DNA from 3 places in the Pseudoalteromonas sp. BZB3 genome. Region 2 is predicted to be linked to each of the others. Evidence: predicted binding sites of a transcription regulator. Region 2 holds the regulator's gene; each other region holds the start of a gene.
What was found. The regulator sigma-54, encoded in region 2, starts transcription at its own class of promoters, with help from an activator protein. The targets are predictions, from matches to a motif close to GTTGGCACGNNNNTNGNNT.

Region 1 (10,676 bases), on a different contig from region 2:
TGTTTTCGATGGGTGGACCACCCACAGCTAAAGACATGTCGATAACTGAAATAGTTTGACCACGAATATGGGCAACGCCGCGAATGTAAGAATTTGATTTCGGCATACTGGTGAGGGGCGGACACTGAAGCACTTCTCTAACTTTAAATACATTGATGCCAAATCTTTGACGACCTCTCAGTCGAAAAAGTAGCAACTCTAGGCGGTTTTGCCCAACCAACTGAGTACGCTGGTTTACAGAGTCTAAAACACCTGCCATTTCAATCTCCTACATAACGGTCATCTTGGTAATATCATACGCTTTAAAGGATACTAATCATAGAAGTACCTTGAAGGAATATGGTATTTCACGCAAAATCTTTATACCTTGTTTCTCCAAATAAGCATAGTCGAAACATCATGAGTTTGTTAAAAAAAACCAAATCATATGAGATTTTTTGTGCAATGGCTTGTTTTCTAGCCAGCTACATGAGCCAAGCACAAATTTATACGAACACCAACTTAGAAATGGGGGCTGAAAGGTTTATTACTCAACAAATTAAGCTAAACCCTGATATCAAAACAAACATTAAAGCATTACCATTAGATGCTCGGTTGTCTAAACGTGCGTGTGAGAGCCCTTTATCATACTCAACCAATGCCAAACCGCCTTTTAACCGACAAGTTACTGTAAAAGTAAAATGTGAAGACATATCTGGCTGGACTCAATTTGTGCATGTAAGAATTGAAGAACTTCATCCTGTGATCGTTACGACTCAGGCCATTAACAAAGGAGAGCTGATTACCAGAGAATCTATCAGCATTGAATTTAAACCTAAACATTTTGTCAGGGCCAGTAATTTAGATGCTGAGCGATATCTACTTGGTAGTAGAAGTAAAAGAGTAATTAGAGCAGGTACCGCCATTGGACTCCATCATATCTGCATGGTTTGCAAAGGCGACAACGTAACTATTTATGCTAAAACTCGCACTTTGACGATAAAAACTACTGGCGTTGCACTCCAAGATGGGAACATTGGTGAGCAAATAAGAGTTAAAAATCAAAAGTCTGGAAAAACTATCTCAGCAAGAGTAAAAGATGTAGAATCTGTAGAGGTTAATATTTAATTTTTTTGCTAAAGTTATACACTAACAAGCCGATAGTAAGGCATGAGTAATTTTAGGGTCAATTATCATGGTTAATAATGTAAAAGGGCAACCTCAGTCCAACAGCACGCTTAATAATATTAAGCAACAAAAAGCTGAATTACAAAAATCGGATGCTAATCAAGCAGCTGTTGTAGCTAAAGCTCCCCAGAAGGCAGCAACTGATTCTGTAAGTTTAACGCCACAAGCACAGCAACTTAAAAGCTTGCAAGAAAAAGCACAGCAACAACCGGCTTTTGACAGTAAAAAGGTTGAAGAGCTTAAAAAAGCGATAAGCGAAGGTAAGTATCAAGTCGATGCTGAAAAGCTTGCAAAGAATATTGCCGCATTCGAGTTTGACGTGTATGGATGATCAAATTAATCTTTGTCATCACAAGTTAGAAAATCAGATACAGCATCTAAACGCTTTGACCCAGCTCTTAGATGCTGAGCTAGAATGTCTTGCCAGCAAAAAGGGCGATGGCCTTAAAGACATCGCTCGTGAAAAACTCACTCTTCTCAATTCCATTCAAAAACTAGATAAAGAAATTTCAGGCTTTAACAAAGATATTTTTCAATTCGAACAAATTACACCTTTAACCAACGCAGTTAACTCTTTGCTCTTAAAGTGTAAGAAACAAAATGATGTTAACGCCCAAGCCGCCCATCAAGCTCAGCTTGCGGTACGAGAATTAAAAGACATAATTATCGGTGCTCCAACCTCCATCACATATGGGCAAGATGGTGGAGTCGTCAGCGCGAACTCTGAGCTAGTTAAAAATCTCAAAGCCTAATGGTTAAAAGTTGAGCACACACTTGTTTTTAGTTAGTAGTAAATCACTCGCTTTACTTTTCTTGGTTTGATAGCGCTAATATACAACTCGTGTACTTTTTTCATGTCTAACTCTAATTCTGTCGCATAAGTATCACCGACAGAGTATGTCTTCACTATTTTAGCGCCTTTGATTAAACCGCCGACTTTACTCGATAAGCCATCCGTTTGCGCAATTGCCCCTTTTACAGTCATCGTTGATGTGAGCTTTTGCCCGTGCACTTGCTCGGCAAGTTCTCTGTATGCTTCCAGTTTAGATACTTTAATTGCCATCAACATCTTTTGCGCATCCGTTTCACCTGGTTGACTGCTCAAAGGCGCGTATCCCACAGCTCGTAAAACAGGATAGTAATCCGGCGCTTCGTAGGTATACTCTATATGTTTATCAAATATTGAGCTACAGCCTGAAAGTAGAATAGAACATGTTACTAATGATGAATAAAAAACGTTTTTCGCTTTCATAATAAACACACCAAATTAAAGTCTGCTCATTCAATGCATTTTTCACGCCAACAAAGCTGGTACGTCTATTGCTTTTGATCTTTTAAGCAAATCAGTTTGGAATAGAGATGATGAAACATATTCTGATAATTGTACTACTTGTATTCTGCGCTCATGTAAAGGCGGAATGGTTTGAGGTAGTCGGTTATGGCGGCATAGTTGATGGTGATACGTCTTCAGCAAGACAAATGGCTGTCAAAGATGCCATAACCCAAGCTTTGATATTCTCTGGTGCTACGGTGTCTAGCGTTCAAACAGTTGCCGACGGTGTTCTCGAGCAAGACGAGTTAAAGATTAAAACCCATGGTCAGATACAACATGTGAATTTAATCAATGAACAGCAACAAGGCGAGCAATACTCTGTCACGCTACATCTAGATATTATCCCCCAGCAAGCACACTGTCTTGAGTCAAAATTTAATAAACAGATTACTGTCACACAAAGCCAATTGACACACCCAGATCAAGCCAGGCTAGGTCAAATTTTTGACATACCTAAAGCCAGTTCACAGCGTTTATTTAATACTTTAAACGAGCGAAATTTAGGCGTAAAAATGATTCCATATATTGATCGAAAACTAGATGTCAGGGCATTCTTTGCACAACAGTTTGAATATAACGCCGACTTAATTGACACGTTAAGTCGCAGTAGTAACAGTCAGTATGTGTTGCTGAGTCAAATAACAGATATTTCTCAAGGCAGAAAAATGAACAACGATTACGCATTTTGGGAAAGTGAAGCCTTTATGCGCAACTTTAAAATTGATTTTGCGCTATTTGATTCACAAACAAATGATCAAGTCTGGTCTCAGCATTACAGCGCTCAAGGTATTTGGCCACATAAAAAAACTCAGATTGTGAATGTAAATAGTGAGGAGTTTTGGCGAACCGATTATGGTCAAAAGATTCAAACTATTTACAATAAGGTGAGTCAAGATTTGAACTCCGCTGTAAGTTGTCTTAAGACAACAGGTAAAATATTAATGATCGACTCTGATAGAGTGGTGATTAACTTAGGACAAAGCCATGGGCTTGAAGCGGGGCAAGTACTTTCAATCCTTCACAGAAGCAATTTGACTGCGGCAAATGGCATGCAGTTTTCACATCATATTCAAACCATTGAACAAGTTGTAGTTGAACAAGTGAATGCGCAAAGTGCCATCGCTAGAAACTTAAGTGACAGGCCTTTAAATAATATTCAGCTTAATGACGTCATTAAAGTGGTTGCTAAAGAACCTGAATCATTCTCGTTAAAATAACTTCATATACTCACAATTCAAGCAATAAAGTAAGGGTAATCTAGTTTTTAGATTGCCCTTATTTGTTTTACTTACTTTAATCTAAATATGCATTATAGATAATAAAGGCATTCAACTATGAGGAAATTAATATGCTAGAAAATCGTGAAGGACAAACTGTACCCTCTGTATCATTTCCTGTGAGAATTGGTAATGATTGGCATACCGTCACAACAGAGCAACTTTTTAAAGGCAAGACAGTCGTAGTATTCTCCTTGCCAGGCGCTTTTACTCCAACATGCTCATCTACACACTTACCGCGCTATAACGAGCTGGCAAATGCATTCAAACAAAACGGTGTTGATGACATTATTTGTTTATCAGTAAATGATACCTTTGTTATGAACGCCTGGGCGAAAGATCAAGAAGCTGACAACATCACCCTTCTCCCTGATGGAAATGGAGAGTTCACGGACGGGATGGGCATGCTTGTCGATAAGGCTGACTTAGGCTTTGGTAAACGAAGCTGGCGTTACTCTATGCTGGTTAAAGATGGCGTTGTTGATAAAATGTTCATTGAGCCTGATGTACCTGGTGATCCTTTCGAAGTTTCGGATGCCGATACCATGCTTGATTACATCAACCCAGAGTGTGAAAAGCCTCAGCCTATGAGCTTGTTTACCAAACCTGGATGTGGCTATTGTGAGAAAGCTAAGGCACACCTGATCAGTAAAGGTATTCAATTCGAAGAGATTGTATTGGGCCGTGACGCTAGTCTAACAAGTTTAAAAGCTATTTCAGGCCAAGAAACAGTGCCGCAAGCATTTATCTCTGGAAAGTATATTGGTGACTCAGAAGCGATACTGTCGCATTTTTGATGACTGGTTTAAGCTGTTGATAATACTCAATTGAGCAAATTAAGTTAAGCTAAAGATAACAAGGAAGTTATTTTGCTGTGATTAAAATATATGATTTTAAGGTAGTAGTGATATGAATAATCAAAATGAGTGGCGGAGTGGACGGGACTCGAACCCGCGACCCCCGGCGTGACAGGCCGGTATTCTAACCAACTGAACTACCACTCCGCAGTGGTGGGTATTTACAGAGCCAGTTCTGGTGTGACTCTTAGATATCTAATGGCGGAGTGGACGGGACTCGAACCCGCGACCCCCGGCGTGACAGGCCGGTATTCTAACCAACTGAACTACCACTCCGCAGAGATATCTTATTTTTTATTTGCATTGGCGGAGTGGACGGGACTCGAACCCGCGACCCCCGGCGTGACAGGCCGGTATTCTAACCAACTGAACTACCACTCCACGAGCAAATAATTTCGATTAAAACATTGGCGGAGTGGACGGGACTCGAACCCGCGACCCCCGGCGTGACAGGCCGGTATTCTAACAAACTGAACTACCACTCCACTGAGTTTTAATCTTTTCCTAATTGGCGGAGTGGACGGGACTCGAACCCGCGACCCCCGGCGTGACAGGCCGGTATTCTAACCAACTGAACTACCACTCCACACTTAGGAAAGGGTGCCTAAAGGCATTTTGTAAGATTGGCGGAGTGGACGGGACTCGAACCCGCGACCCCCGGCGTGACAGGCCGGTATTCTAACCAACTGAACTACCACTCCAGCGCGACTTACAAATTTTAGAATAATTGGCGGAGTGGACGGGACTCGAACCCGCGACCCCCGGCGTGACAGGCCGGTATTCTAACCAACTGAACTACCACTCCGCTTTATTCTTGTTGTCAGGTTGCTCCCTGACAGCGGCGTGAATAATACGAATCGACCTGTTTAGAGTCAACTGTTTTTTTTAAAAAAACTGTCTTTTTTAGTCTCCATCCATAGAAAGGTTCAAAATATCACCTGATTTGTTATTTTTTGAACCATTCGGATCATTTGCGTTATCTTTGTCGTCATCCTGTTCTGTTGTCGATTGCTTTTTCTTGAATGACGGTAATTTAATTTTCAGCTTAATTGGTTTCTTTTGAACAAAAACTCTGATGGCTAACCAGCCAATTAGCATCACAAAAACATTACCAACAGCAATAATCGTGATTAACGCACCTGTGCCCAAGGTGGGTTCTGGCTCTGGAGGAGGTAATTTAGCAAGTAAAGGGTTTACTTTTGGCGCTTGTAACTCAGGTACCTTCTCAATTGGCCTTTCAATCTCAAAGTTATACATAGGTAACTTGGCCATAAATTCTCTACCATTGATATTTTCACCAAAGACAGAAAACTCGATTTGATAACGACCCCAATCGTAATTGCTTACTTCTAATTTGCGGTAAAGACGTGCTTCTGGGTTAATCGTAAAGATTTGCTCTTCACCATTTGGATAAAATATTTTGCCTTGAAAAATAACCGTTTCAGGTTTGATGATATTTTGATCCAGCTTAATCAACAGTTCATGACTAGCTGTAGTATTACTGGCAAGCGTCAAATCAAACTCAAAGGGGGGCTCTGCGATAACGATAGGTGCTTGTACTACCCTGCGTTTAAGAATGGGCGTTTCAATATAGAACTCTGGTTGCCACTCACCTGCAGGAAAAACCAGTTTAAATTCTCCAGTAAAAATACCGTCCATTGGTCTTTCATCAAATTCGCGACCATCATCTTTAAATTCGGTCACACTTTGTGTGCCAGCCCCAAAATTGTCATATTGATCATTGTTGGTACTCACGAACTCAACGATTAGGCTGACCACATCACGAAAATAGCCGACATCGATAGGCTTATCATCGTTCGTTACTTGGCCAGTCACTTTGAGTGTTTCTCCCCTAAACATCAGTTTAGGTAATGGCTCTACCACCAGTTCAATGTCACCTAACACCATAATTCGGCTATCGGGTTGCACTCTACCTATTACCTGCCAAGGACCTGGCATTGGGTTTTCTATGGTAATAAGGTCATAGCTTGCTTCATCGTACCACTCTAGCATTTCATCTTTTATAGCATGATGCGCGTAGTATTTACTACCATCAGGTTTGACTAAGATAACCGCTGGGGAGCCTGGCTTACGAAAGAAAAGCAGTGTTATTTTTTCGACTTTATGATCAATACGGAAGCGGTTATCTAACAGCGGAACTTCATTTACTTTGCGATTATTCTTCAACAACGTAATCGACGGGGTTGTTGTGAGTGCAATACATTCATGAACAAACAATAAGAGCAGCACTAACAATAATCGCTTCATATAAAATTTACCTTAATTTTGTTGCCAAAGAGTCTCGCCATTTTTATTAACGATTTTTAGCCTTTCTTCATGCGCTATCACTTCATCGGCAGAAGCCTTAACAACTTTAAGTGCCGGACGGTTATCAGCCAAACGTCGAATACTGGTGTTATCAGTTTGCGATGTGTCTTCGGTATTATTCGCCAAGTTCATTTTTACTTGACCACCCGTCATTGCTAGATAAACGTCAGCAAGGATCTCTGAATCCAGTAATGCGCCGTGAAGCGTACGTTTGGCGTTATCTATGTCATAACGTCGGCATAATGCATCAAGATTATTTTTCTGCCCAGGATGCAGGTTTCTCGCCATCACAAGCGTATCTAACACTTCGCAATACTCGTGAGTGTTGGGGTAGCCTTGCTGTAACAGCGCAAATTCGTTATCCATAAAGCCGACGTCGAACGGTGCATTATGAATAATGAGCTCAGCCCCTTTTATATAATCAAAAAACTCTTGTGCTATTTGATGATAAAGCGGCTTATCTCTTAAAAATTCATTGGTGATACCATGAACATCGATTGCCTCCTCTTCAATATCACGCTGAGGGTTGATGTACACATGAAAGTTATTTCCTGTTAAACGGCGATTAATGAGTTCAACACACCCAATTTCAATGATCCTATGCCCTGCTTTCGGATCGATACCTGTGGTTTCAGTATCCAGGACTATTTGTCTCTTTAACATATCGTCTGCCTGTTAACTTTGCTATTGTTAGCAACTAATCACTTTATTCTACATAAAAACAGGCTAATTCGTGCAAAAAAGCGTAGAGATTTATACCGATGGTTCATGTTTAGGCAATCCCGGACCTGGTGGGTATGGCATTTATCTTCATTATCAAGGCCATGAAAAAACGCTTTCTCAAGGCTATAAACTCACTACTAATAATAGAATGGAGATGCTCGCTGCCATTGTTGCACTCGAAACCCTTAAACGACCTTGCACGGTCGTGCTACATACCGACAGCCAATATGTTAAACAAGGTATCGAGTCTTGGGTTGCAGGTTGGAAAAAGCGTAACTGGCTTACTTCCGCAAAGAAGCCAGTTAAAAACGTTGATTTATGGAAGCGCCTCGATGAGGCCTGTCAAAGACATGACATAGAGTGGCGTTGGGTAAAAGGTCACAGTGGCAATAAATATAATGAAATCGTAGATGACTTGGCCAGAGAAGCTGCGGGTAGTTCAAAACTGCTTGAAGATGAAGGATATCAAGCAGCTTAAATTTGTTGTTAGTTCGACTTGTTTCGAGTTTGTCTAAGCCCCGCATTTTTAACCACAGGTGCCCATTTGGGCCTTGCGTGCCACTTAGGTTTAATTGGTGTTAAAGGTGCGACCCGCTTTCGTGCCACCAGCATATAACAGCTGCCCATGGGTTTTAAATAATGACGACAAAAACGCCGCCAAGGCGCAAAACGAGATAAACGGCTGCCACGAGCCAACGATGCATAGACAAAGCGCTCATCACTGATTATTTCGAACCCCAGTAAGTCTAACCAGTCTTTCACCCTAGCAGGGGTAAAAAAACGCCCTGACCACGGCAGCTTTTGAGAACTAAACGGCAATAAATTCGCCAACCCACATAAACTGAATGGGTTAAACCCTGAAATAACCAAGTAGCCACCAGGAATTAAAGTACGATGTGCCTCACGCAGAATATGATGAGGATCACTTTCATATTCTAAACTGTGAGCCAGCACACATACATCGACACTGTGCTCCGAAAAAGGAAGTTCATCAATTTCAGCAATCACACTGGTTTTCTTACACTGGTTGGGAGATACATTCACTTGATGAGGGATCACACATTTTGATGTATCAAGCTGACCACTTAATGAGCCTAGTTTAAGTAAGTGATATCCAAACATCCTCGGTAACCAGGCTTTCATTCTTCGCTCTAAGCCGACTTTTATATAATCGCCATGTGGAAAGTCAGACCAAGTTAATGGTTTTGGTCCAGACCGAAAACTTAATGCTGGTTTCATTATTGATGCTCGTTATACTAAACCCATCTACACTTTATAGAGCAAATACTTATGGTGCAAGTTGATCCAATTAAAGCTTTTTCTGATAACTATATCTGGGCATTGAGAAAAGAAAATAAAATTTGGGTTGTTGACCCAGGGCAAGCTGAACCTGTATTTGATTATTTAAAACAAACTCACACAACGCTGGCTGGTATTCTAATCACCCACCATCACTGGGATCATACCAATGGCGTTGAGGCTTTACTTAAGGCGTTCAAAAACATTCCTGTTTATGGCCCTGAAAACTCCCCTTTTGAAGGTATCTCACACAAATTAAATGACAGTGATGAAATAACCGTTGCCGATACAAAGTTTAAAATCATCTCAACGCCAGGGCACACCTTAGATCATATTTGCTATATGAACGATGCTTTTTGCTTTGCCGGCGATACTTTATTTAGCGCTGGGTGCGGCCGCTTATTTGAAGGTGATGCTGAGATGATGTGGCATTCTTTACAAAAGTTTGCCGAATGTGACGATGATACGCTTATCTACTGCACCCATGAGTACACGCAAGCCAACCTTAAATTTGCTTTCGCTGTTGAACCTAACAATGCAGATTTATTAGCGTATATCGAAAAAGTACAAAAGCTTCGAGATGATAATCAGGCAAGTTTACCGACACATTTTGGTCTTGAGCGGGCTGTAAACCCCTTTTTAAGAGCCTCTGAAGAAAGTAGCCTTGTACATGTACCTAAGCATTTAATTCAAGATACAAATGAAAACTGGCAAAAATTTGCAGCTTTAAGGGCTTGGAAAGATGAATTTTAACCAAGTTACCATGTGATTACTTTAAATAACGCAAGAGAATCTGTAGAATCGAGCGGTTTTTGCTCGAATATGAATCACTATGAAAAAGTCTGCAAGTATAGTTTTAACGCTCTCGTTGTTAACGGGTTGTCAAACTCTAACTGACACACCAAAAGATCAATTAGAGGTCACCAATACAGCTGCTAATGAGAACCTAGCAAGCCCTTTAGATATTAGCGAAGCGCTTGCTAATTCAATCACAGAGCCGGTAGAAGCAGACGAGCCGGCTCCTGTATTCGATGATGTTTGGGAACGTATTCGTTACCAACTCTCAATTCCAGTGCCTCAAAATCGCCCTGTTGTAGCTGAGAGAAACTATTATCAACGCCATCAAAAATATTTAGACCGTATATCAAAGCGTGCAGAGCCTTATTTATACTTTATTGTTGAAGAAGTAGAAAAACGCCAAATCCCGATCGAGATCGCTTTACTCCCCATCGTTGAAAGTGCGTTCGACCCATTCGGCTACTCACATAGAAGTGCGTCGGGTATCTGGCAGTTTATGCCTCAAACGGGAGAGCGTTTTAACTTACATCAGAATTGGTGGTATGACGGTCGCCGAGACATAGTGCAGTCAACGCGTGCAGCTTTAGACTATTTGAGTTATCTGCATAAAACTTTAGAAGGTGATTGGCTGAATGCCATTGCAGCATACAACTCAGGTGAAGGGCGCGTTTTAAAAGCCATCAGAAAGAACCGTAAAAAACATTTACCTACGGATTTTTGGTCGCTTGATTTACCAAGAGAAACGACGGCTTACGTGCCTAAGTTATTAGCTTTATCAGATTTATTAAAACGACAAGAAGAGTTCAATGTCACTTGGAAGCCAATTATTAATGCTCAGGTAGTTGAGATTGTCGATGTCGGCTCACAAATTGATTTAGCCCTTGCCGCTGACAT
Region 2 (10,676 bases):
AAGGGGGCCTGCTTCTTGCCGCGTTCATCGGGTACATGTATTACATTATTTAGTTGTTGGAGTGCACATGACTGCTGAACAATTTACTAAAACGGCTTTAAATGTCATCGATATTGAAAAACAAGCCATTGATGAAATTGCACAATATATTGATGAAAGCTTTGTTGAAGCATGCCAAGCTGTTTTTGACTGCCAGGGCAGAACCATAGTCATTGGTATGGGTAAATCTGGACACATAGGCAACAAAATAGCTGCGACACTCGCCAGTACAGGCACCCCCGCTTTTTTTGTTCACCCAGGTGAAGCAAGCCATGGTGACCTGGGTATGATCACCAAAGACGATGTGGTTTTATTGATCTCAAACTCAGGAGAGACCAGCGAAGTCGTTAATATTATTCCTGTTATAAAGCGCATTGGTGCAAAAACCATTGCCATGACTGGCAACCCTAATTCTTCAATGGCTAACCTTTCAGATATTCATTTATGTATCGCGGTCTCAAAAGAAGCCTGCCCATTAGGATTGGCGCCAACAGCGAGCACGACGGCAACACTGGTAATGGGAGATGCACTTGCCGTTGCCCTACTAGAAGCACGTGGCTTTACTGCCGATGATTTTGCACTTTCGCATCCTGGTGGTTCTCTCGGTAGACGTTTATTACTGACCTTAGATGACATCATGCATCAAGGTGAGCAAATGCCAATCATCGAAACAGGCAAGCTAATCAAAGATGCGTTATTCGAAATATCGAGCAAAGGCTTAGGTATGACGGCAATCGTCGATGAAAAGGGAATCTTAGCCGGTATTTTTACCGACGGAGACTTACGCCGTATTATTGAGCAAAAACTCGATTTGCACAGCGCAAAAATTGATGATGCAATGACAGTCAAATGTACAACCGCAAAAGCTGATATGCTTGCGGCTGAGGCGTTAAACATCATGGAAAACAAACGCATTAATGGGTTAATCGTGGTTGATGAAACTAATCGCCCAATTGGCGCTCTGAACATGCAAGACTTATTAAAAGCAGGAGTCATTTAAATGCAATTTGCCGACTTATATCAGCCTATTAGTCAGGATGTAGTAACCAGAGCAAAGCAAATTAAGTTACTTATTTGTGATATTGACGGCGTATTCTCTGACGGCCGTATTTACCTTGGCAATAACGGCGAAGAATTAAAGGCATTTAACACCAAAGATGGCTTCGGTATAAAAGCACTGATCAACTCAGGCGTTGAAGTTGCCGTCATCACCGGTCGCCATTCACAGATTGTTCAGCAACGTATGACTAGCTTAAAAGTAAAACATATTTACCAAGGGCAAGAAGACAAGTTGCAAGCTTACGAAGAGCTGAAAGCCAACCTAAACCTGACAGATATCGAAATTGCTTATATTGGTGACGACGGTCCTGATTTGCCAGTCATGGAGCAAGTGGGTTTTGCAGTGGCCGTAAATGATGCACACCCAATCATTCGCAATCTTTCACACTACACGACTTTACTGCCTGGTGGATTTGGCGCAGTGAGAGAACTAACTGACTTACTCATGTTGTGCCAGGGTCATACACTCGGCACATCAGGAACAAGCGCATGACGGTCAACCGCGTCATATTATTAATTATTTTTGCACTGACCATGTATTGGATATGGTCACCGTATTTTGATCAACCTAAAAAGCAAAGTTCGACCGAAGAAGAGAGCATCGCCACGCCAGATTATGTTGCTACAAATTTAAAGCAAACTAAATATTCTGAAGCCGGTATGCGAAATTATCTAGTCGAAGCGAATAAAATGGAGCTTTATCAGCAGCTCGGATTTAGCCATTTTACCTCGCCTACATTCACCCTGTTTAATGGCCCACAAAATTGGCAACTTTCGGCCAATGAAGCCACTTTATATGAAAATAATATGCTGATTTTAGAGGGAGATGTTAAAGCCCTAAATCTGACTGAAGGTGCTATGATAAGCCAAATCAGCGCAGACCATATTCAAGTAGATATAACTCAGCGCGCCATGCGCTCAGATCTACCCGTAGAAATTGTGGGTCCTCATTTAAATATAAAAGGACAAGGCCTCAATGCCGACCTCAATACTGAAATTATTGAGCTCATTAACCATACGCGAACCATTTATTATGACCAATAAACTACTTCTTTCACTGCTACTACTCGGCTTTTCAAACTTTGCTTTGGCTGAAACAGCACCTATGTCACAAGTATCAATTAAAGCAGGTAAGCAGCAAGCACAATTAAAGACAAACATTGGTATCTTTGAAGAAAATGTTGAAATCATTCATGGCAACCGTGAAATTTATGCAGACAGATTGGAAGTACATCAGCGTGAAGAACTCGGTGAAAACAAGCAGCTTTTAGTCGCAACAGGCAAACCAGCTCGTTTTATCGAAAAGCAACCGGATGGCACAGTATTAAGCGCCAGCGCAGAAGAAGTTAGGTATGACGTTGCCAATAGACTACTTACCATCAAAGGCAAAGCTGAAATAAGCCTGGGAGGTCAAAGTACAAAAGCTGAAGCGATTATTTATGACATCGAGAAGCAACTGATCAGTGCTGAGCGAAACGAACAAAATCAGCAACGTGTTCACACGGTATTGATACCAGAGAAAAAAGCATCAAAGTCTAACCCTGAACAAGGTCAATGAGCATGAGTGTGTTAACTGCCACAGCCCTAGCAAAAAGCTACAAAGGCCGCCAAGTCGTAAAAAATGTCAGCCTAAGTGTGGAAGCCGGAAGCATTGTTGGTCTTCTCGGTCCTAATGGCGCAGGTAAAACCACCAGTTTTTACATGATCGTTGGTCTTGTGCCTAGCGATAAAGGCAAAGTCACAATAGATGATGAAGATATCACTTTGCTACCTATGCACAGTAGAGCACGCATGGGCATTGGTTATCTGCCTCAAGAGTCCTCAATCTTCAGAAAGTTGACTGTTTATCAAAACTTAATGGCTATTTTAGAGACCCGTAAAGACCTCAATAAAGTACAAAGAGAGCAAACTTTAGACGACTTACTGGATGAGTTTAATATTCAACATATTCGGGACAGTCAGGGCATGGCTTTATCAGGTGGTGAGCGTCGCCGAGTTGAAATTGCTCGCGCTTTAGCCGCAAACCCTAAATTTATTCTTTTAGACGAGCCTTTTGCTGGCGTTGATCCGATTTCGGTGTTAGATATAAAGAAAATTGTTGAGCATTTAAAAAACCGCGGCATTGGTGTCCTCATTACAGATCACAATGTAAGAGAAACCCTTGATGTTTGTGAGAAAGCTTATATTGTTTCACATGGTGAATTAATCGCGTCAGGTACGCCTGAGTCAGTTTTAGCTGATCAAACCGTAAGAGACGTCTACCTAGGTGAACAATTCCGTCTATAGTTAAAGCAAGACATAATCCAAATAACAAAAAGGATTGTTAGAAATACATGAGGCAATCGCTACAGCTGCGCATGGGGCAGCAACTAACCATGACACCACAATTGCAACAAGCAATTCGCTTGCTGCAATTGAGCACACTTGATCTACAGCAAGAGATCCAAGAAGCGCTGGATAGCAACCCTTTACTCGAAGTAGATGAGTCGGAATTAGAGCCAAGTACTGATGGCAATGATTCAGACAAAGCGACCAAAGACACTGACTCTAGCGAGCAACTCTCTAATTCTACTGATGATGGTCACGGTGATGAACCGACCAGCGATTACGAACTCGATAGCGATGCAGCACTGAGTAAAGACACTGTCAGTGACGATCTCGCGATGGATGTGACATGGGACGAGTACATGAGTGCAGCACCGAGCACCAGTAGCGGCCCTATGCCTGAAGACGAAACGGTTTATCAGGGTGAGACCACTGAAACATTACACGAATATTTAATGTGGCAATTAGAACTCACGCCATTCAGCCCAACCGATAAAGCCATTGCCGTTGCCATTGTTGAAGCCGTTGATGACGCAGGCTTACTTACCGTCAGTACCGAAGAACTCTTAGAAAGCATCAATGAAGGTAATGACGAAGAATTAATTGAACTCGATGAAGTTGAGGCTGTATTAAAGCGTATTCAACTCTTTGACCCTATCGGTATTGCGGCTCGATCATTACAAGAATGCTTATGTATTCAACTTAACCAGTTTGAGGCTGATACGCCATTCATTAGCGAAACAAAAATGGTGTTAAGCGAGCATATTGATCTACTTGCTAGCCGTGATTACCGCACTATCATGAAAAAGACCAAGCTCAAAGAGCCTGAGTTAAAAGAAGTGATGACACTCATTCACAGCCTTAATCCTAAACCTGCCGCCAGCATTATTCGTGAAGAATCTGAGTATGTTATTCCTGATGTGTCGGTGAAAAAAGTAAAAGGTCGCTGGGTTGTTGAGCTAAACCCTGAATGTATGCCTAAAATTAGGGTTAATGATCATTATGCGGCAATGTCACGCTCAGTAAAATCAAGCACTGACAGCCAATTCATTCGCTCTCACCTACAAGAAGCAAAATGGTTTATTAAGAGCTTAGAAAGCCGTAATGACACTTTAATGAAAGTTACCAATTGCATTGTGCAACAACAACAGGCATTCTTTGAACATGGACCTGAGGCAATGAAGCCTATGGTTTTGAATGATGTTGCTGAGATGGTCGAGATGCACGAGTCTACCATTTCTCGTGTCACCACTCAGAAGTACATGCATACACCCCGTGGCATTTTTGAGTTGAAGTACTTCTTCTCAAGTCACGTAAGCACTGAAAACGGAGGTGAATGCTCATCGACTGCGATTAGAGCATTGATCAAAAAGCTAATTGCTGCAGAAAATACAGCTAAGCCATTGAGCGACAGCAAAATTGCAGATATATTGGCAGAACAGGGAATCAAAGTGGCACGTCGTACAATTGCAAAATACCGCGAGTCACTCTCTATTCCACCGTCAAATCAGCGTAAGAGCTTGATTTAAGACGTAAACCAAGAGAAGGAAAATGCTTATGCAACTAAATTTAACTGGTCGTCACGTAGAAATTACAGATTCATTAAGAGACTATGTAAACACGAAGTTTGCAAAGCTAGAAAGGCATTTTGATCACATTAATAACGTTCACGTGATCTTAGATGTTGAGAAGCTGGTACAAAAAGCCGAAGCTACCGTTCATTTAAATGGCGGTGAAATTTTCGCTTCAGATGAACACTCTGATATGTACGCAGCCATTGATAAACTCGTTGATAAACTCGATCGCCAAGTTATCAAACACAAAGAGAAATTAACTCGACACTAACCATGAAACTTAGCTCGATTATCAACAAGGACTGCAGTAAAGCTGCGGTCCTTTTTAATAGCAAAAAACGTGCGCTAGAGTACATCAGTGAATTAGCGAGCCAACACCTTCCAGAGCATAACGCCCACGAAATATTAGATGCATTCCTAACGCGGGAAAAACTAGGTAGCACAGGCATAGGCAAAGGTATTGCTATTCCTCATGGCCGCCTTACAGGCATTGATACTATTTTTGCCATTTTAGTGACTAATCAAAACGGTATTGATTTTGACGCAATAGATAACCGACCTGTCGATATTCTCTTGGCAATGCTTGTACCTGAAGGTAATAATGCAGAACATCTAAAGACCTTAGCTGAAATTGCTGATAAACTAAACAACAAAGAGTTTTGCAAGCAACTTCGTCATGCAAAAGACGATGAGGCACTCTATCAACTTATTGCACTTCAAGATTAATTAACAGAGAGGAATCCATGGAACTGATCATCATTAGTGGTCGCTCAGGGTCGGGCAAATCCGTTGCCTTAAGGGTATTGGAAGACCTAGGTTATTATTGTGTTGATAACATTCCAGTTAATCTCCTTCCCTCTTTGGTTAGAAGTGTTTCTGATAACTATGACAAAATAGCCGTCAGTATCGATGTTCGTAACCTGCCAAAAGAGCAACAAGAATTTAATGATATTCTTGAATACTTACCAGGCTTTGCAAATCCCACGCTGTTCTATTTAGATAGTGATGACCAAGCACTGATCAAACGCTTTTCAGAAACACGCCGATTGCATCCGCTTTCTTTAAATAACCTGCCGCTTGATTTAGCAATTAAAGAAGAAAAGAAATTACTCGATGTGTTAATCACACGAGCAGATGTGCTGCTCGATACGACAGATTTAAGTGTACACCAGCTAGCAGAAACCATTCGAGAGCAGATCCTTGGCAAAAAAGATAAGCAACTTATCATTACTTTCTTATCTTTTGGTTTTAAACATGGGATCCCTAAACAAGCCGATTATGTATTTGATGCGCGCTTTTTACCAAACCCGCATTGGGAGCCTGAACTAAAACCACTGACAGGTTTAGATCAACCAGTTAAAGATTATCTAGCAAGCCACAGCATAGTGCAAAAGTTCACGTGGCAGATCCAAACCTTTGTCCAGACTTGGTTACCTCATCTAGAGCGCAATAATCGCAGCTATTTAACCATTGCAATTGGTTGTACTGGCGGACAACACCGCTCTGTTTACCTAGCACAAACCATTGGTGAAAGCTTTGCTAAAACTCATAACAATGTGCAAATACGTCACCGCGAACAAGACGTAGACTAAAGCATGGTTAAGGCAGAAGATACTTTTCTAATCCAAAACAAGTGTGGTCTGCATGCACGCGCAGCCACAGTACTTGCACAATTAGCCCAACAGTTTGATGCGCAGATCACACTTTACCAAGATGACAAAGAAGCTCCTGGTGATAGTGTACTCGCTTTGCTCATGCTTGAAAGCAGTCATGGGAAGCAGCTTCGAGTTTGCTGTGAAGGTCCAGATGCCCAGCCTGCACTCACCGCCATTGGCGAGTTAATTGCACAAAAATTTCATGAAGATGAGTAACCAAGCACTTGGTAACTCTGCAAAAATTACGTTAAACTTAAGGCACTCTTTTTAGGCGCCCACAGTAACTGCCTAAACCTTTATTCTCGGTGCACACCACCTAATAAATGGATTGCCTATGCCAGAAGCCTTAGAACAAGACTATACGTTGCAACAATTACAACAAGTAACGCACGCAATAAACAATGGTCAGTTTGTTCAGGTTAGGCGTATTCTGGCTGAAACTCCCCCCTGCGACACCGCATTACTACTTGAATCTTCCCCGCACAAAGTGCGTACACAGCTATGGCAATTAGTTGACCCTGATATTCAAGGTGATGTACTCGAAGAGCTATCTGAAGACGTTCGTATTGGTATTATCAACCAAATGGATCCAGAGCTCATTGCAGCCGCAACTGAGGATATGGATGACGATGACTTAGGTGAAGTACTAAGAAGCTTACCTGATGACGTCTATCAAGACGTTGTCGGCGCAATGGACGCCCAAGATAGGGCAAGGGCAACCCAAGCGCTTTCTTATCAAGAGCGCTCTGCGGGTGCATTAATGAGCACAGATACGGTCACCATTAGGCCTGATGTGACGCTCGACGTGGTACTGCGTTATTTACGCCTACGAGGCGAGTTACCCGATGGCACCGACGATTTATATGTCGTCGATAAAGAAAACCAGTTTATCGGGGCGCTGCCTGTCGCAACCCTTTTAACGAACTCCCCCGATAAAGTGGTTGCAGAACTCATGGATGATGAGAAAGAAACTATTCCCGTTTCAATGGATGAAAGTGACGTGGCGCAACTCTTCGAACGTCATAACTGGATTTCAGCAGCGGTTGTTGATGATAACTTACAACTGCTTGGTCGAATCACCATTGATGACATCGTAGACGTTATTCGTGAAGACGCTGAACACAGCTTGTTAAGCATGGCGGGTCTAGATGATGAAGAAGATACCTTCGCACCGGTTTTGAAAAGTAGCCAGCGCCGCTCTATCTGGCTTGGCATTAACCTTTTAACGGCTTTGCTTGCCGCCTTTGTCGCCAGCTTTTTCGAAAGTACACTAGATATACTCCCTATTTTAGCGGTGCTTAATGGCATTGTACCTAGTATGGGTGGGGTGGCAGGTAGCCAAACCCTAACTTTAGTTATTCGTGGTATTGCCCTTGGCCATATCAACAACACCAACCAGAAGTTCTTGCTCGGTAAAGAGCTCGCCATCGGGGCACTAAATGGTGTGCTTTGGTCTCTGTTAATCGCAGGTGTTGTCGCCATATGGCAGTGGGATTTCGTACTTGGTGGCGTGATCGCCTTTGCTATGTTCATGAACTTACTTGCAGCCGGTATAGCCGGTGCCAGTATCCCCATCATCTTAAAGCGTATGAACATAGATCCAGCCCTTGCGGGCAGTGTGGTACTTACCACAGTCACAGATATTGTGGGTATCTTTGCCTTCTTAGGCACAGCGACCTGGTTCTTAGTTTAGACCCCTCCAAACACAAAAAAGCCCGCTCAATATCGCGGGCTTTTACTTTAATTAAGGCCTATTCCCCTGCGACCTGCATTGACTCAATTAATATCGACCCTGTTTGTACACTACCACGCGCTTCAATATCTCCACCAATGGCCTGCACATTCATGAACATGTCTTTTAGATTGCCAGCAATTGTGATTTCGCTCACCGGATATTGGAGCTCGCCCTGCTCAACCCAAAAACCTGCTGCGCCTCGAGAGTAGTCTCCTGTCACTGAATTCACACCTTGGCCCATTAATTCTGTCACTAACAACCCTGTGCCCATTTCCTTAAGAACAGCCTTTAGGTCATCGTGCGTCTGCTGCACTAACCAATTATGAATACCGCCAGCATGGCCTGTGGCTGTCATACCCATTTTTCTTGCCGCATAACTTGCAAGTAAATAGGTTTGCAATTCACCACCGTGAATGATTTCACGATCCAGCGTTTTTACCCCTTCACTATCAAATGGGCTAGACGCTAATCCTTGCAATAAATGTGGGCGCTCTGACACATTTACTTTGTCACTAAAAATTTGCTTACCCAAAGAGTCTAACAAGAAGCTCGACTTACGATATAACGCACCACCACCGATTGCTGAAACCAAATGCCCAAACAAACTATTCGCAATATCCGCTCGAAACACCACAGGCGTCTTCATGGTGGCAATTTTTCTACTGTTCAAACGAGCAATGGTTGACTCAGCGGCTTCAAGGCCGACCGATTGTGCCGATTTTAAACCAGATTGCTCACGACTGAGAGTATAAGCATGATCGCGCTGCATTTGCTCGCCATCTTGACCAATCACCATAGTGCTTAAGCTATGACGTGTTCTCGGGAAGCCCGCCAAAAAACCGTGGGTATTACCATAAACTCGTAAGCCTTCATGACTAGAGAAACTCGCACCATCTGAGTTAACAATACGCTCATCAAACTCTAATGCCGCTTTTTCAGCTTCAATACACAGCTCAACACCCTGCTCTGGTGTTACTTCCCAAGGGTGATATAAGTCTAAATCTGGCGGAGACATCTCAAGCAGCGCTTTATCAGCTACGCCATTACAAGGGTCATCCGAAGTAAACTTCGCAATATCAATGGCTTTTTCAACCACAGAGCGAAGCGCTTTAGGGCTCAAATCAGCGGTAGATGCAGAGCCTTTATGATTTCCCACATAAACACTGATCCCCAAGCCGCCATCTTGGTTAAACTCAATGGTCTCAACCTCACCCATACGCGTACTCACAGACAAGCCTGAAGTGCTCGACATTGCTGCTTCTGCTGCTGTTGCACCAAGTTTTATTGCGTGGGACAACGCCTCTGATACGGCCTGTTTGACTTCATCTATTTGAGTAAAAATCGCACTTTGCTGCTCAGATTTCATATTTATGCTCTCTAAAAACACCTTTAATATCTAAATGCTAACACACATATTCGACTTCGCCTTATCAAGGCACAGCATTTATGGCGTATAATTGTTATAATCTGCAAAATTTTTATAGAAACTCCGCACCATGGCTAAGAAAAAGAAACCCGTTATTGAAGAAGAAATTATTTACGTTTCAAAAAGCGAGCTAAAACGTGACGCACAGCAGTACCAACAACTAGCTATCGATTTAGCAGCTATGAGTAAAAAGCAGCGTGATAAGTTACCGCTAAGCGATGACCTTATAGAAGCCATGGTTGTTGCTGACAAGATCAGAGCTAAGTCTGAAGCGTATCGCCGTCATATTAACTACATCAGTAAAACACTCCGCCTTACAGACAATGTCGCTGACATTGAAGCTGCTATTGAGTTAATGCTGAACAAAAACAATCAAGCCGATGTTTTACTTAACAAGATTGAATCAACCAGAACTGAGTTAATCAATAATGGTGACAGCTTAATTAACGAGCTTTTAGAACAGTACCCGTCGCTGGAAAGACAAAAACTTCGCCAATTAGTTCGCCAAGCAGCGAAAGAAGCCAAAGCCGAAAAGCCAGCAAAAGGCCACAAAGATCTATTTCAGTATCTTAAAGAAGTCATGATGCCTTAATCTCTGAGTGTGCTTGCTGCGGTTAAACAGTTAGCCGCAGTTTCGCCCCTCTTTAAAAAATGATTCTTTATTAAGCAATTGAACAAGATAAGTAGATTTTTTCGACTTTAAGTGGTGACAAGCCTTATAAAAATTTTTATACTGCCTGCGCTTTTTACGATTCCATTCGGTTTCAAGCACTTTTAAATGGCCCTATAGCTCAGATAGGTTTTCTTTTGAAAAAAGAAAACGTCGAGGAAGCGAAGGGATATTAGCGAAGCGACCCTAAGCG
Region 3 (10,676 bases), on a different contig from region 2:
TTTTATAGAAGCGCAGGTTAAATGGTTAGAAGAAGAATGTGTAAAAAGAGGGCTCAAAAATCAATGGTTTTTTACATCAGGGTGTTTTGAGACAGATGTCACCGCTATCAAGAAAAAGCTAGCAGAAGTAGAAACGGTTGTTGCAGTTGGTGGTGATGGGACATTGCATTTGGCCGCGAATGCATTGGCGAATTCACCTGTTTCGCTTGCTGTGCTGCCAGCTGGCACGGGTAACGATTTTGTAAGGCAGTTCGGGTATTCTACACAGCAATGGCGAGCCTTGGTCTTTTCTGAATCTTATAGGTTATTAGATTTGGGTAAAGTCAATCAGCGGTTTTTCATTAATGTTGCTGGTATAGGGTTTAATGCTGCAGTTGTAAAAGATATTAATACGTTTCAAACCCGTCATAAGCTGAGCTATATTTTTGCAGGCATTAAGCATTTGTTTAGCTTTAAACACACTTCATCGCATGACCCTTCTTTGATGCGTGTATTTGCAAATGGCCAGTTTTTTGCTGCAGGCCTAAAAGTGGCGCCGAGTGCTAGGATTGATAATGGTAAGCTATTAATGTTGCATTTTAGGGCTGAGTCTTTACTGAGTAGACTTTGGAGCTTTTCACTGATGCTAGTACATCAGCATGAAAAGTCATCTCATCTTGAGGTCAGTGAGTTGATGGAGTATGAAATCTCTGATCCTGATCTGTTAGTTGAAGCTGATGGCGAAATGATAGGAGAGACACCCGCAGTCGTTAAAGTCTGTCGAGGCGCACTTAAGATGAGGTTATAAAAGAGAGCTGACATTAGTCAGCTCATAAAGGGAGATAATTAATACTGTAATCGAATAATGCTTATTTAGATTTAAAGTTGAAAAGCTGATAGCCATTCATTGCTGGGATCTGCGCAACTAAATTAGTTTCTGCATGTGCAATACCTTCAAATTTATCGCATAAGCCATTTGCTTGTTCTTCAATTTGCTTTGCTTGTAATTGTACTTTTTCTTCAATTTGTTTGCCCATGTTTTCCATGCGCGCTTCAAAGCTTTCCATGTCGCCGCCTGAGCTGACCATTTCAGAGCCGACCATCATTAAGATACTGCCGATTGATTCCATCATGGCTGACTCGACGGCTTCTTCTATGTGAGTTTCAAAGTGGTTATCAAAATTTTCTCCGAACTCATGAAAGGTCTTTTCGCCCATGACAAATGCACCTTGTTGATAGAAGGTATCACTGATCTCAACGTGTAGTTCATCCATCAGACCGTTAAGAGACTCTAGTCCTTGTAGGTTGAACGCTTGCGCTACTTCATCCAATGCAACACCAGCAAGCTTTACGCCGTCAAGAGCGATATTTGCTACTTGTGGTAGTTGTACTCTGAGTGAATCTGCATAATTCGCTAGGGCTGTTTTTTGATCATAGGTTAGTGTGATTGCTTGTCCATCAACATAAAGCTCACCATAGCTGTCAATCGTTAGTTGTTTATTATTCTCTGCAGTGATCTGTAGTTGATTTGGCGTGATGCGAACATCATTCTGGAAATCGACTTGGCACTGGTCGCTGCTAATTTGAATACCATGATCTTCATGTGCGATTGTTGAAGTACTTAAAATTAGCGTTGTTGCTAGCATAAACTTTTTCATAATTATCATTCCTGTTGATAGACTCGATGATTACTTATCAAGATGAATGCCAAAAATTAAAGTTATTTAAATTCATATTGTTACGTTTTTTGTCTTCTTTTTGTAAGTGTGCTTATAGCTAAAATAAAAATAAAAGTGGTTTATTTAACCAATTATTACGATTTTTAACATTGAGGTCTCCATGCTAAGTCGCATCGTAAAGTTTGCAAACCTAAAAAATCGAGCTAATTATTAATTCAGTATTGTGCTTATAGTCATGAGGTTGTCACCATGCGTAATTCCTTTTCTGAAGATGCGCCTATTGATGATGAGTTTGGTGCGGAGCTAGATGATTTAAATACAGAGTCTTCTAGCATTCAAAAGCGCCGTGCTCGAAAAAGGTTAGAAGATTATTTTGAACAAAAGCGCTTACGCGAATGCTTAGGTGATGATGAGTTTGGAGACATTGATTAAACAAAGTGCACTGTTTGTAGCTAGTTCACCGCTTAGCTCAAAGTCGGTGCTGGAAGTAACTCTGCGTTAAATCTCAACTATCTAGACACGCTCCCGCAGTACGTCATAATGGTGCGCATGGCATAAAATAGTTTGAGATTAATATGGGCAAAGTTAAGGTTTGGGATGGCTTTATTCGAGGCTTTCACTGGTTGTTGGTTATTGCGTTAGGTGTGCTGTATATCAGTGGTGAAGAAGGCTGGTTAGAGTTACACTTTGTTACTGGTTATGTGTTGTTAGCACTGATGTTAGCCCGATTAATTTGGGGTGTAATTGGTAGTGAAACAGCTAGGCTAAGCAAGTTGATTAATCATCCTACAAAGGTTGTTAATGCATTAAAAGGCAAAGAAGACAGAGTTGGTCACAATGCCGCAGGCAGCCTGATGGTTGTGCTGTTTTTTGTGTTGATCCTTCTACAACTCGTCACAGGGTTATTTACCACAGATGATATTCTTGTGGATGGCCCTTTGGTACAGTATGTCAGTTATGATCTTGTTGAGTTAGCAGGGTCAATACACCACAGTAATATCGATTTTATAATTGCCGCAATTGCATTACATATCTTGGCTATCATTGCCTATCGTTTTAAAGGTAAAAACCTCATCAAAACGCTTTTAACAGGAACAGTAGAATCGAGCTTGCAACAGCCAAAAATGAAGGCTGGTTGGATAGCTTATATCATCTTTGCTCTGTTCGCTGCGGTATTAATTTTCTTGTGGGGCATGGAGCCTTTAAGTCAATTGATGGCATAAGCCAAAACTGAGTGAATAAAAAACCCGATAAACTAAGTTTATCGGGTTTTTGCATTTTTATGTAGTGAGTTACTTAGTCACTTAATCGGTTTAAACCATTCAATGCAGCTACACGATAGGCTTCAGCCATGGTTGGGTAGTTAAAGGTGGTATTAACAAAGTACTCGATGTTATTACCTGGGCCTTTTTGTTCCATAATTGCTTGGCCGATGTGAACGATTTCTGAGGCACGCTCACCGAAGCAGTGAACTCCTAAAATCTCTTTAGTTTCTGAGTGGAATAACAGCTTCAAGCTACCCACTTGTGTGCCTGTGATCTGCGCACGCGCAAGGTGCTTAAACTGGGCTCTCCCGACCTCGTAAGGGATTTTAGCTGCTGTTAGCTCTTGCTCTGTTTTGCCCACAGAACTCATTTCAGGAATGGTATAAATACCAGCAGGAATGTCATTGATCAGCTTTTCGCTGCAATCGCTTGAAACAATGGCTTTAGCTGCGATACGGCCCTGGTCAAATGCGGCACTGGCTAAACTTGGATAACCAATCACGTCACCAACGGCATAAATGTTATCGATTTCGGTTTGGTAGCTATCGTTAACTTTTAATTGTCCACGGCCATCGGCTTTTAGGCCTACAGCGGCAAGATTAAGCTTATCCGTATTACCGGTTCTGCCATTGGCAAATAAAATGCAGTCGGCACGTACGCGTTTTCCTGATTGCAGATGCAGTACGACACCATGCTCATGAGGTTCAACTTTAGCAAATTCTTCATTGTGACGAATAACAATGCCACTATTCCAGAAGTGGTAACTTAGCGCATCAGAAATCTCCGCGTCCATAAACGCCAGTAATCTATCGCGGGTATTGATCAAATCAACTTTAGCACCAAGCCCTTTAAAGATAGAGGCATACTCACATCCAATAACACCGGCACCATAGATTAAAACGCGCTGAGGGTCATGCTCTAGACTTAAAATAGTGTCACTGTCATATATTCTAGGGTGAGAGAAATCGACACCAGGTGGACGGTATGGGCGTGAGCCTGTAGCAATAACAATAATGGGTGCAGTGATCACTTCATAAGAGCCGTCAGCATGTGTCACTTTAATTGAGTAGCGGTCAATAAAGCTGGCGTCACCTTGAAATAACTCGATTCGGTTTCTGTCATAGAAGCTACTACGCAGGTTCGATTGCTTGGAGATTACATTACTCGCATGGCTAAGAATATCACCAAATGCCAAGCGCTGTGGTTTGTCAGTGAGGCTGAAAAGAGGATTTTGTTTATATTCAATTAAGCGACTAACTGAGTGTCTGAGTGCTTTTGAAGGTATGGTACCCCAATGAACGCAGCCACCACCAACTGCTTTATGCCGTTCGATAACGGCAACACGTTTGTGGCTTTTAGACAGGTTCATTGCGGCACCTTCACCACCAGGGCCTGAACCTATGATAATAGCGTCATACATAAATGACGCCGGCTTTTCTGTATTCGATTCTGCTTTTTGTTTGGCCACAGCCCCTCCTCAACTTGCGAGTTGGCTATCACCGAACAAATCATTTTAGGCGTTCGATAGTAGCCTTGCATTTAGTGCTAACCATGCCTGCTTTTGCGTCTGCCAAGCGGCTTCAAGTTCTTTGTATTGCTTGGCAATTGCCGAAGTATCACATTGCTCACGCATGGAATCAGCTTTAGCTTCTAAAAACTGCTTTTGTGCAGCACAAAATGTTTGTAACTTTTTTAGAAGCAAATCATATTCTTGATGTAACAATGTAAGCTGTTCTTGCGCTAAAGGCAATTTTGCCAGCTTAACTTTAGTCTTTAGTAACAGGGTTTCTGCTTTGGCTTTTTCGATACGCTCGACTGGCGTGCGTTTAAGTTTGCTGGCAAGGCCAACTGCCGCAAATGCTCGGATCATCCATTTTGTTGGGTCGTAGTGGTACCAACGAATGCCATTGCGATAGTCACTGGCAAAAATATGATGGAAATTGTGATAGCCCTCACCGTAAGTGAGCAACGCTAAAAAGCCATTATCACGGGCGGTATTTTTCTCAGTATATGGGCGAGAGCCCCAAATATGCGCCAGTGAGTTGATAAAGAAAGTAAAGTGCTGACTTAATACCAGTCTCAGTACACCCGCCAATAACAACATACCGATAATGTCACCAAACAGTGCACCTAGCAGTAAAGGAATACCTACATTTGTTAGTAACACAAGTTTCATGTAATGACGGTGTTGGAACATCACGATAGGGTTACGTTGTAAGTCTCTGGCATTGCTGTAATCGCCATAGTTTTTGCCTTGGTAGTCACGCAACATCCAACCAATGTGGCTATACCAAAAGCCATTGGTTGCGGCATAAGGGTCTTTGATTGGATCATCGACTTGACCGTGGTGAACTCGGTGATCGCTACTCCAATGTAATGCGCTATTTTGTAGTGCGAATGCGCCGCCAAGTGCAAATATCCATTGCACTGCTGGGTGAGCTTCATATGTTTTGTGCGCCCATAAGCGGTGGTAACCCGCGGTGATTGATAGACCGGCATAAAACATACAGGCAACAAAAGCTATCCAAGTGCTGGTTTCAAAGCCATAGGTGAATCCATACCAAGGCACTAGGGTGATGGCTGCCAAAAATGACAGAACAAAAAACAAGACATTTGTCCAAATGAGAGGGGGTTTTTTCATCTTAAAAAATCTCAGCGTACACTTGTACGCTAAAATAGTATTTCATTCTCATCACGTCAAGTATTAGACTGCACAAGTTATCGATAAACTCTAGGGAGAAAATATGTCAGGTGTTCGTGCACAACAAAAACAAAAAACCCGACAAGCCTTGATAGTAGCTGCATTTAACCAGCTCAGTGCGGAGCATAGTTTTTCTAATTTGAGTTTAAGAGAAGTGGCAAGAGAAGCTGGTATTGCACCGACTTCGTTTTACCGACACTTTAAAGACATGAATGAGCTCGGCTTAACCATGGTTGATGAAGCAGGTTTAACATTACGCCAATTGATGCGCCAAGCACGCCGTCGAATAGCAAGTGGTGGCAGTGTGATCAATACCTCTGTGCTGACTTTTATGGAGTTCATCGACACGTCGAGTAACCAATTTAGATTGTTGTTACGAGAGCGCTCGGGCACATCAAAAGCATTTCGTGCAGCAGTCGCTCGAGAGATCCAGCATTTTATTTTAGAGCTTGCGCATTACTTAGAAGCTGAAACTCCCTGCGATGCGAATCATGCTTACATGCAAGCTGAAGCCATGGTTACCTTGGTATTTAATGCTGGGGCAGATGCGCTTGATCAAGATGTACAACAGCGAGAAGAATTAACCGAGCGTCTGATTTGGCAATTGCGTTATATCGCCAAAGGCGCGAACCATTACGGCACACATCAAGTAAATTCAAAGCCTTCATAAAAAAATCATATAAAAATTAATCTACTCGATTGTTTACTGTTCAAATTTAAAAAGACCCTTAACCTTTATGTTTAAGGGTTTTTTTATTCTTTTAGCTATCCGAATCTGCTTTTTTGTTTCTTTCTTGATTCTGTTTTTGCTGTTTTGTTGAATTGTTTATGCTTGATCTCTGGTGTTGTGGCATGTTAAAAATCGCATCAGTTACAGCATAAATACAAAACATGCAGATAAAAAAATGAAAAAGTTCACACAATTGTCACTGCTATTAAACCTCTTACTGATCAAGTATCGGTGCGGGGCGGTGTGCGTGTGAAATGCAGCATAACGAAAACCCCGCACATTGCGGGGTTTTTTGTTTTTGCATTGTTATCTAAAGACTGACTAAAACTATTTGCTTATAGCGATGATGTTCAAAGGGCGGTACAAAGGGGTGAGGAGCTAAGGTATGAATGATAAGGTTTGGATTTTTGATACAACATTAAGAGACGGTGAGCAGGCGCTAAAAGCGAGCTTAACTGAAGATGATAAAGTACAGCTTGCACATGCCATTAGCCGCCTTAATGTGGATGTCATGGAAGTCGGTTTCCCGGTTTCAAGCCCTGCAGATTTTCGGGCAGTACAGCGCATCGCCACTGAAATTAAAGGCCCTGCGATTTGTGGTTTAGCCCGCGCTGTGACAAAAGACATTGAAGCTTGCGGTGAAGCATTACGTCCTGCAGAGCAAAGCCGTATTCATACCTTTATTGCAACCAGCCCTTTACACCTTGAACACAAGTTACGCATGAGCCTAGATGATGCGACTGTGATGGCGGTGAAATCAATCAAAGTAGCCCGAAATTACACCGATGATGTGGAGTTTTCGTGTGAAGATGCAGGCCGTACTCCGCATTGGGATTTATGTCGCATTGTCGAGCAAGCGATTAAAGCAGGCGCTTCAACCATCAACTTACCAGATACCGTGGGCTATGTAACGCCTGATGAGTATGCGGCGATGATCCACCATTTAATGAATAACGTGCCAAATATCGATCAAGCGCGTTTAAGTGTGCATTGTCATAACGACTTAGGTTTGGCGGTAGCAAACTCGATTGCTGCAGTACAAGCCGGTGCCCGACAAATCGAATGCACGATTAATGGTATCGGTGAGCGAGCGGGTAACTGTTCATTAGAAGAAGTGGCGATGATCATGAAGATGCGTCACGACCATTTAGGTGTTTACACCGATATTCGCAGCGAAGAAATTTACCGCGCTTCACGCCAAGTTGAAACCATTTGTAATATGCCTGTGCAGCCGAATAAGGCCATTGTCGGCGAAAATGCCTTTGCTCACAGCTCAGGCATTCACCAAGATGGCGTGTTAAAAGCACAAAACACCTACGAGATCATGGCCCCAGAAACCGTGGGTGTACCAAACAACCAATTAAATATGACCTCACGTTCAGGTCGCCATGTCATTGAGCATCGCTTAGAAGAATTAGGCTATCAAAAGTCTGACTATGACATGGATAGCTTATATGACAGTTTCTTAGCGCTGGCGGACCAAAAAGGCACGGTCTATGACTATGACCTAGAAGCCATGATCTACTTTAATCAGATCAGTGATAAAGACGAAACTTACCAACTTGAGTTTGTAAATTCAGCGTCAAACTCTCAATCAGTCGCCAGTTCGACTATTGGCATGACAGTAGGTGGGCAATCAAAGCAAGAAGCTGCCACAGGAAATGGTCCGGTCGAAGCCTCATTCAAAGCCATTAAACGCATTACGGGCATGGCGGTTGAAGTGATTGAATACAACTTAGATGCCACAGGCCAAGGTGCAAGCTCGCTTGGTCAGGTAAATATTATTGCGAAATACGATGGCCGCCAATATCACGGCGCCGGTCTTGCTGCCGACATCGTAGAAGCTTCAGTACGCGCTATGATCCGCGTATATAACTTAATTGACAGAGCACAAAAAGTGTCTGACTTAAAACAACAAAGGAAAGCAGGATGAGCCAACAAAGTTACCAAGTCGCCGTTTTAGCTGGAGATGGCATCGGCCCTGAAGTCATGTCTGCCGCCGAGCAAGTATTAGATGCGGTTAGCGCGAAGTTTAATTTTACGCTACAACGTGAGCACCATGCCATAGGTGGTGCTGCCATTGATGAATTTGGTGCGGCGCTTCCTGACTCTACTTTAGCGGCATGTGAAAAAGCGGATGCCATTTTATTTGGCTCAGTAGGTGGCCCTAAGTGGGAGCATTTACCACCGAACGAACAGCCAGAGCGTGCATCTTTACTGCCACTTCGTAAGCACTTTGGTTTGTTCTGTAACTTGCGTCCTGCACAGCTATTACCTGCACTGAGCGCCGCGTCTCCTCTACGAGCAGATATCAGTGCGCAAGGCTTTGATATTTTATGTGTGCGTGAGCTAACAGGCGGTATTTATTTTGGTGAAAAAGGCCGTGAAGGCGAGGGGGCGAGTGAAGCTGCATTCGACACGCAACGTTATTCTCGAGCTGAAATTGAGCGTATCGCGCGTTTTGCTTTCGAAGCAGCGAGACTTCGCAGTAACCATGTTACTTCAGTTGATAAAGCTAATGTATTGGCATCAAGCGTACTATGGCGCGAAGTTGTCACCGAAGTCAGCAAAGACTACCCAGAAGTAACGCTTGATTATATTTATGTAGACAATGCAGCAATGCAGCTTGTGAAGCAACCAAGCCAGTTTGATGTGCTACTTTGCGACAACTTGTTTGGCGATATCTTGTCAGACGAATGCGCGATGATCACAGGTTCTATGGGCTTACTGCCATCGGCTAGCTTAAATCAATCAGGCTTTGGTTTATATGAGCCTGCAGGTGGCTCAGCGCCAGATATTGCGGGTAAAGGTATTGCAAATCCGATTGCACAAATTCTGAGTGCAGCACTCATGCTACGTTATTCACTTGGGCAAGATGAAGCAGCACGCACCATCGAAAAAGCGGTAGCTGAAGCCGTCGCTGCAGGTGTGGGTACACCAGATATCTACCCTCAAGGCGGTTACACCACGCAAGATGTAGCACAAGCAATCGTTTCACGTATTTAATTTTGGCTGATGGCTGCACCGTCATGCGGCCAAGATAAGAGGATGTAGCAAGTGGCTCAGACCTTATACGATAAAATTTGGCAATCTCATGTGGTTGCACAAATCAATGAACAAACCGATTTACTTTATATTGATCGTCACTTAGTACATGAAGTGACATCACCACAAGCATTTGCGGGGCTGCGCGAGAATAACCGCAAAGTACGTTGCCCTGAGAAAACTTTTGCGACCATGGATCATAATGTTTCGACCAAGAGTCGTTCGCTAGATGCTGCAAGTGAAGTGTCGAAAAACCAGTTAATGGCGCTAGCACAAAACTGTAACCACTTTGGTATTGAGTTGTATGACTTAAACTCGGTTAACCAAGGGATTGTGCATGTCATGGGTCCTGAACAGGGGATCACCTTACCGGGGACTACAATTGTATGTGGTGATAGCCATACCTCAACACACGGTGCATTCGGTGCCTTAGCGCATGGTATTGGCACGTCTGAAGTAGAGCACGTATTAGCAACGCAAACACTACAGCAGAAAAAAGCCAAATCATTGAAGATCCAAATTAATGGTGTGCTGCGTCCAACCGTGACCTCAAAAGATTTAATTCTAGCTGTGATTGGCAAGCTAGGCACCGCTGGTGGCACGGGCTATGTGGCAGAGTTTTGTGGCGAAGGCATCGAAGCGCTATCAATGGAAGCGCGCATGACGCTGTGTAATATGAGCATCGAAATGGGTGCCAAAGCGGGTTTAATCGCACCAGACGAAACGACGTTTGCGTATCTTGAAGGGCGTCCGTTCGCACCAAAAGGGAATGATTTCAAAGCTGCCGTTGCATATTGGCAGACACTGAAATCAGATGAGGATGCACAGTTTGATTTAGTCGTTGAACTCGATGCGCAAGATATTCAACCACAAGTGACTTGGGGCACAAGCCCAGAGCAAGTTATTGGTATTGATGAGCGAGTACCAAACCCTGACGAAGAAGCCGATTTAATCAAAGCAGATGCCATGCGTGCAGCGTTGAAGTACATGGGTCTTGAAGCGGGCCAGAAGTTATCTGATGCAAAAGTCGATACCGTATTTATCGGTTCTTGTACTAACAGCCGCATTGAAGATTTACGTGCGGCCGCTGAAATTGTCAATGGCAAGCAGGTTGCGACTGGCGTTGAAGCCTTGATAGTGCCGGGTTCTGGTCTAGTCAAACAGCAAGCAGAACAAGAAGGCTTAGCGGATATTTTCAAAGCGGCAGGGTTTGAATGGCGTGAGCCAGGCTGCTCTATGTGTCTTGCAATGAACGATGACAAGTTGGGCGCTGAAAA

Region 1: a site for sigma-54 is predicted at 2,453-2,471, ahead of ABMY35_RS15960 (LPP20 family lipoprotein). Genes of this name have one in related genera too.
Region 3: a site for sigma-54 is predicted at 1,673-1,691, ahead of ABMY35_RS04225 (YggN family protein). Genes of this name have one in related genera too.

What each region holds. Positions count from the first base shown of each region.
Region 1 covers NZ_JBECOS010000014.1:7,373-18,048, reverse strand. The annotation lists gene ABMY35_RS15980 (chemotaxis protein CheV) at 1-259, opposite strand, end outside; gene flgA (flagellar basal body P-ring formation chaperone FlgA) at 400-1,107, shown strand; gene flgM (flagellar biosynthesis anti-sigma factor FlgM) at 1,175-1,498, shown strand; gene flgN (flagellar export chaperone FlgN) at 1,491-1,919, shown strand; gene ABMY35_RS15960 (LPP20 family lipoprotein) at 1,952-2,419, opposite strand; gene ABMY35_RS15955 (flagellar assembly protein T N-terminal domain-containing protein) at 2,527-3,717, shown strand; gene ABMY35_RS15950 (glutathione peroxidase) at 3,849-4,574, shown strand; tRNA gene ABMY35_RS15945 (tRNA-Asp) at 4,705-4,781, opposite strand; tRNA gene ABMY35_RS15940 (tRNA-Asp) at 4,834-4,910, opposite strand; tRNA gene ABMY35_RS15935 (tRNA-Asp) at 4,939-5,015, opposite strand; tRNA gene ABMY35_RS15930 (tRNA-Asp) at 5,043-5,119, opposite strand; tRNA gene ABMY35_RS15925 (tRNA-Asp) at 5,144-5,220, opposite strand; tRNA gene ABMY35_RS15920 (tRNA-Asp) at 5,259-5,335, opposite strand; tRNA gene ABMY35_RS15915 (tRNA-Asp) at 5,363-5,439, opposite strand; gene ABMY35_RS15910 (TIGR03503 family protein) at 5,538-6,902, opposite strand; gene dnaQ (DNA polymerase III subunit epsilon) at 6,915-7,625, opposite strand; gene rnhA (ribonuclease HI) at 7,696-8,163, shown strand; gene ABMY35_RS15895 (methyltransferase domain-containing protein) at 8,172-8,924, opposite strand; gene gloB (hydroxyacylglutathione hydrolase) at 8,976-9,737, shown strand; gene ABMY35_RS15885 (LysM peptidoglycan-binding domain-containing protein) at 9,817-10,676, shown strand, end outside.
Region 2 covers NZ_JBECOS010000001.1:386,659-397,334, forward strand. The annotation lists gene ABMY35_RS01655 (calcium/sodium antiporter) at 1-53, shown strand, start outside; gene ABMY35_RS01660 (KpsF/GutQ family sugar-phosphate isomerase) at 68-1,039, shown strand; gene kdsC (3-deoxy-manno-octulosonate-8-phosphatase KdsC) at 1,040-1,591, shown strand; gene lptC (LPS export ABC transporter periplasmic protein LptC) at 1,588-2,142, shown strand; gene lptA (lipopolysaccharide transport periplasmic protein LptA) at 2,132-2,656, shown strand; gene lptB (LPS export ABC transporter ATP-binding protein) at 2,659-3,384, shown strand; gene ABMY35_RS01685 (RNA polymerase factor sigma-54) at 3,432-4,952, shown strand; gene hpf (ribosome hibernation promoting factor) at 4,981-5,268, shown strand; gene ptsN (PTS IIA-like nitrogen regulatory protein PtsN) at 5,271-5,723, shown strand; gene rapZ (RNase adapter RapZ) at 5,741-6,589, shown strand; gene ABMY35_RS01705 (HPr family phosphocarrier protein) at 6,593-6,868, shown strand; gene mgtE (magnesium transporter) at 6,987-8,345, shown strand; gene pmbA (metalloprotease PmbA) at 8,404-9,753, opposite strand; gene yjgA (ribosome biogenesis factor YjgA) at 9,884-10,405, shown strand.
Region 3 covers NZ_JBECOS010000004.1:2,903-13,578, forward strand. The annotation lists gene ABMY35_RS04220 (diacylglycerol kinase family protein) at 1-787, shown strand, start outside; gene ABMY35_RS04225 (YggN family protein) at 849-1,637, opposite strand; gene ABMY35_RS04230 (hypothetical protein) at 1,908-2,090, shown strand; gene ABMY35_RS04235 (cytochrome b/b6 domain-containing protein) at 2,234-2,881, shown strand; gene sthA (Si-specific NAD(P)(+) transhydrogenase) at 2,955-4,343, opposite strand; gene ABMY35_RS04245 (fatty acid desaturase) at 4,437-5,564, opposite strand; gene fabR (HTH-type transcriptional repressor FabR) at 5,668-6,294, shown strand; gene leuA (2-isopropylmalate synthase) at 6,740-8,287, shown strand; gene leuB (3-isopropylmalate dehydrogenase) at 8,284-9,360, shown strand; gene leuC (3-isopropylmalate dehydratase large subunit) at 9,412-10,676, shown strand, end outside.